2 regions of the Eubacterium sp. AF19-12LB genome follow, and region 2 is predicted to be linked to the other one. Evidence: riboswitches for the same ligand, from Rfam matches in the RefSeq annotation. Region 2 holds a riboswitch; the other holds the start of a gene.
What was found. A riboswitch is a leader RNA that binds a small molecule or an ion and turns the genes downstream of it on or off. The one in region 2 is predicted to bind FMN.
Positions count from the first base shown of each region.

Region 1: another riboswitch for FMN. It lies ahead of DWX29_RS11305 (ECF transporter S component); the one in region 2 lies ahead of ribD (bifunctional diaminohydroxyphosphoribosylaminopyrimidine deaminase/5-amino-6-(5-phosphoribosylamino)uracil reductase RibD).

Region 1 covers NZ_QUGP01000013.1:40,021-42,421, reverse strand. Annotated here, with positions in the region: gene tsaE (tRNA (adenosine(37)-N6)-threonylcarbamoyltransferase complex ATPase subunit type 1 TsaE) at 1-235, opposite strand, end outside; gene DWX29_RS11305 (ECF transporter S component) at 434-1,030, opposite strand; FMN riboswitch at 1,141-1,271, opposite strand; gene DWX29_RS11300 (aspartate kinase) at 1,331-2,401, opposite strand, start outside.
Region 2 covers NZ_QUGP01000012.1:30,164-32,564, reverse strand. Annotated here, with positions in the region: gene DWX29_RS11085 (DUF4886 domain-containing protein) at 1-441, shown strand, start outside; FMN riboswitch at 653-809, shown strand; gene ribD (bifunctional diaminohydroxyphosphoribosylaminopyrimidine deaminase/5-amino-6-(5-phosphoribosylamino)uracil reductase RibD) at 1,031-2,098, shown strand; gene ribE (riboflavin synthase) at 2,171-2,401, shown strand, end outside.

The DNA of each region.
Region 1 (2,401 bases), on a different contig from region 2:
ATACATCAAAATGATACAACGGAATCCTGCCTTCTTCATATATTTGTACAATTGTAAAAGTTGGACTATTTACGCATTCTTTTATGCCAAGTCCGCTTGCAAATCCCTGTGTAAAAACAGTCTTTCCAACACCTAAATCACCATTTAGGCAAATTATTTGTCCTGCTTTCGCAGATTGTCCTAACTTTCTCCCAATCTCAAAAGTTTCATCAGGCGAATTTGTTTCATATATCATAAATTTTATTCCTCTTTTCTTTTATGGCAAAACATATTGTAATGCCAGAGTCAAAAGGTCTAAGCCCATATGAGCTTTTCCTACACAACAAAAACATTTGCATAACAAACAGCAAATATTTGTCAAAACAAAAAGATATTGTTTATAATCACCACATAATTATAAACAATATCTTTTTACATTTCAATTTATTTATTTCTAGAGTTTTTTTATAAATGTGCTTATTCTCTTATATAATATTCCTGTTACAATTCCAACTATTATTCCTTTAAATACATTAAATGGTGCTACTGCAACCCAAACAAAGCTCCATTTATCTTTAATTATCGGATTTACTTTTGCTCCTTCTTCTATAATTGCTTCTAACGGCATAAACTTTTCATAAAACGGTAGCATTACATAATAATTAAGAATTGCGCCTGCAACTGCCATTAACACAATACCAACTACTATCCCTATGAATGCTCCCTTTTTAGATTTCTTAAATTTATATATTATTCCCGCCGGAACAACAAGGCAACATCCTATGCAAAAATTTGCCAATTCTCCAACATAACCTGTTGTTGTCCCTTTAAGTAATATTTTAAGCACAATCTTTATAGCTTCCATAATTATTCCTGATACAGGTCCCATAATAAATGTTCCTATCAAAATAGGTATCTCACTAAAATCAAGCTTATAAAAAGACGGCGCTATAAACACTACCGGAATTTCTATAAGGACCATGAGTATTGCAGCAATAGCCGCGAAAATAGCCATCAACGCTAAATTTTTTGTTGTAAATAATTTTTTCATTTAATTTTACTTCCTTTCTGAAAATTAATATATTATTTATACAGAGCAAAGAAAAAAAGCACCTGGTTCAGGTGCTTTTCATGAGATTATTAATATCATAATTATTAATCTTATTACTTCTCTCATCCAGACTTTACTGTCGGCTATGGAATCACACCATATCATGCCTTTCGGCTCGCTGGCTTATATGCATTGCATAAATACAGCCGGTAGGGAATTTCACCCTGCCCTGAAGAATTATATTTAATATACGGTTAAAAATATTATTAACACGGTTTTATTCCGCATCATATACTCTATTTACTGGTTAATGCCAATGAATCTCTTGTAAATTGCCTTTATTGCTACTTCAAAATCTTCTTCTTCAACACCAACGATAATGTTAAGTTCTGAAGAACCCTGGTCAATCATCTTAATATTTACTCTTGCATCAGCTAATGCTGAGAATAAAATTGCTGCAGTTCCTCTTGCACTCTTCATTCCTCTACCAACTACTGCTATAAGCGCAAGATTGCTTTCGATATAAATCTGATCAGGATGTACTCTGCTCTTAATCTCGTCAATAATAGCTGTTTCCTTGCCTGCTAATGCTTCAGTTGCAATTACAACGCTCATTGTATCTACACCTGATGGCATATGTTCAAAACTTACATTACTCTTTTCTAATGCACGTAATACGTTTTTACCAAATCCGATTTCGCTATTCATCTTATCTTTTTCTATATTAATTACAGACATGCCTTTCTTACCTGCAATACCCGTAATAATATGATCGCAATGTTCAGCTGACTCAGAAACAATCATTGTTCCTCTATCTTCCGGCTGATTTGTATTTTTGATGTTTACAGGAATACCTGCTGCTCTAACAGGGAATATAGCATCTTCATGCAATACTGTTGCTCCCATATATGCTAATTCACGTAATTCTCTATATGTGATAGTCTTGATAGGTTCCGGATTGTTAACTATTCTAGGATCACAAATAAGACATCCGCTAACATCTGTCCAGTTTTCGTATAATTTAGCTTTAGCTGCTCTAGCAACTATTGATCCTGTTACATCAGAACCACCTCTTGAAAATGTCTTTATTGTTCCATTTGGCATAGAACCATAAAATCCAGGTATTACTGCCTTGTTTGTCTTAGCAAGCTTTGGTGCCAATTTTGCTTCTGTCTTAGTCCAGTCAAAATTACCCTGATCATCAAAGAAGATATATTTTCCTGCATCGATAAAATCAAATCCTAAATATTTTGCTAATACTTTACTGTTGAGATATTCTCCACGGCTTGCAGCGTAATCACGGCCTGCCATATGAGCAAATGCGCCTTTAATTATCTCAAAATCTTCATCAAGGCTAAAATCTTTTAATCC
Region 2 (2,401 bases):
ACAGATACAATTACATGGAAGAGTAATTATCCGGATATAGTTTCTGTTGATGCACAGGGAAATATACAGGCCAAAAAAGTAGGCATAGCAAAAATAACTGCTGTAACTACAAGCGGAATTAAGTCAGAACGTTATGTGCGTGTAAAGTTAAAGACACCAAGTAATGTAAAGTTGACAAAAAAGGTAAGAAAAGTTAAGAAAAAGAAAGTATATCGTGTAAATGTAAAATGGAGTAAAAATAAAAATGCCACTAAATATTATGTATTCCGCAAAAAGGAAGGCAAAAAGGTATTTAAAAGAGTCGCAACAACTACTCAGGCAAAATACATAGATAAAAATATTAAGAAAAATAAAACTTATTCTTACAAAATACAGGCGATATATTCAAATAGCAAACTTAACAGTGATAAAACAGCAGAGTATAACATAAAAGTTAAATAATAAAGTTTTAAGAATATTAGCAAATTATAAAAATTAATTATAAAGACCTCTAAAATGTGTAGATTATATACAAAAATCTGTTATTTTAGAGGTTTTTTACGTTAAAAAAATTAACATATATATATTAAAAAATGTTTAACAAAAATAGTTTATTGGAAATTTTGTTGACAAACAAAAACAAGGTGACTATACTTTAAGCAGAAATTAAATAAAAATTCTTCGGGGCAGGGTGATATGCATAAAGCATAAATTCCCAACCGATGGTAAGTGTACAGAGCGTAAAGATGCACGAGTCCGTGACCTGCGAAAGCAGCTGATTTGGTGAGAATCCAAAACCGACAGTATAGTCTGGATGGGAGAAGAATAGATAATGTAATTGTTCTTTATCAGGAATAAAATTAATCTGATTTTTAGAAATGTATTTAAATGATATGTAGTTTACATAACAATTAATCGGATTAAGATTTTGATAATAAATTACTAATAACCATACGCAATTAGGAATATGTAATGAACAGAATAATATACATTTGTATTTGTGCGAAAGCCCCTTTGAATGAAAGGAGGCTTTTTTTTGAACCCAAAATACATGAAAAGAGCTATTGAATTAGCAAAAAAAGGCATAGGTTATACAAATCCAAATCCTATTGTAGGATGTGTTGTGGTAAAAAATGATGAAATTATTTCGGAAGGCTATCATGAAAAGATAGGCGGATTTCATGCTGAGAGAAATGCATTAACAAATTGTAAGGAGGATACAACAGGAGCAGAGCTTTATGTAACGCTTGAACCGTGTTGTCATTATGGAAAGACGCCACCATGTACTGAAATTATCATAGAAAAAAACATAAAAAAAGTTTATGTGGGGAGTATGGATACTAATAAACTTGTAGCAGGAAAGGGAGTAAAAATTTTAGAAGAAAACGGAATTGAAGTTGAGTGCGGAGTATTAAAAGATGAATGTGACAAATTAAACGAAGTATTTTTTCATTATATTACAAATAAAACACCTTATGTTGTAATGAAATATGCGATGACGATGGATGGAAAAATAGCGTGTGAAAATGGTGATTCAAAATGGGTTACAGGTGAAAAGGCAAGAGAAACCGTTCAAAATATGCGAAAAAAGTATATGGGAATAATGGTTGGAATTAATACTGTATTAGAAGATAATCCAATGTTAAATTGCAGAATAGAAGAAAATGTTAATCCAATAAGAATTATATGTGATTCAAATTTAAGAATACCATTTGAAAGTAATATTGTTAATACTGCTAATAAGATACAAACAATAGTTGTTTGTACAAATGAGGCTGATACAGATAAACAAAAATATTTAGAAGAATGTGGGGTTGAAGTCGTAAGGCAGAAAAGGAAAGGAAGAGTTAATTTATCAGAACTTATGAAAACATTAGGTGAGAAAGGGATAGACAGTATATTGCTTGAAGGTGGCGGAACACTTAATGCACAGGCACTAAAAGAAAACATTGTAAATAAAATCTGTTGCTTTATAGCACCAAAGATTGTAGGAGGTGCAAATGCAAAATCTCCAATTGAAGGAAAAGGTGTCGAAAAAATGATGGAAGCATATAACTTAAGAAATTTAGAAATACAAAAAATAGGAAATGATATTATGTTAACCGGATATTTAAAATAAAGGAAAGAAGTCTAAAAGAAATATCAGAGGAAAGGAGATATACGTATTTTATAAAATACATAAAAATAGTAAATGTTTACAGGAATTATAGAGGAAACAGGTCAGATAGAATATGTTAACAGCAATAGTGAGAAATATCAGATTGGAATTAAATGTGAAAAGGTTTTAGAAAAAACAGTAGTTGGAGACAGCATAGCAGTTAACGGCATTTGCCTTACAGTCACAAAAATGTGGAAAAATGGATTTGAAGCGGATGTGATGTCAGAAACGTTAAAAAGAACCGGTTTAAATGGAAGCAAAAAA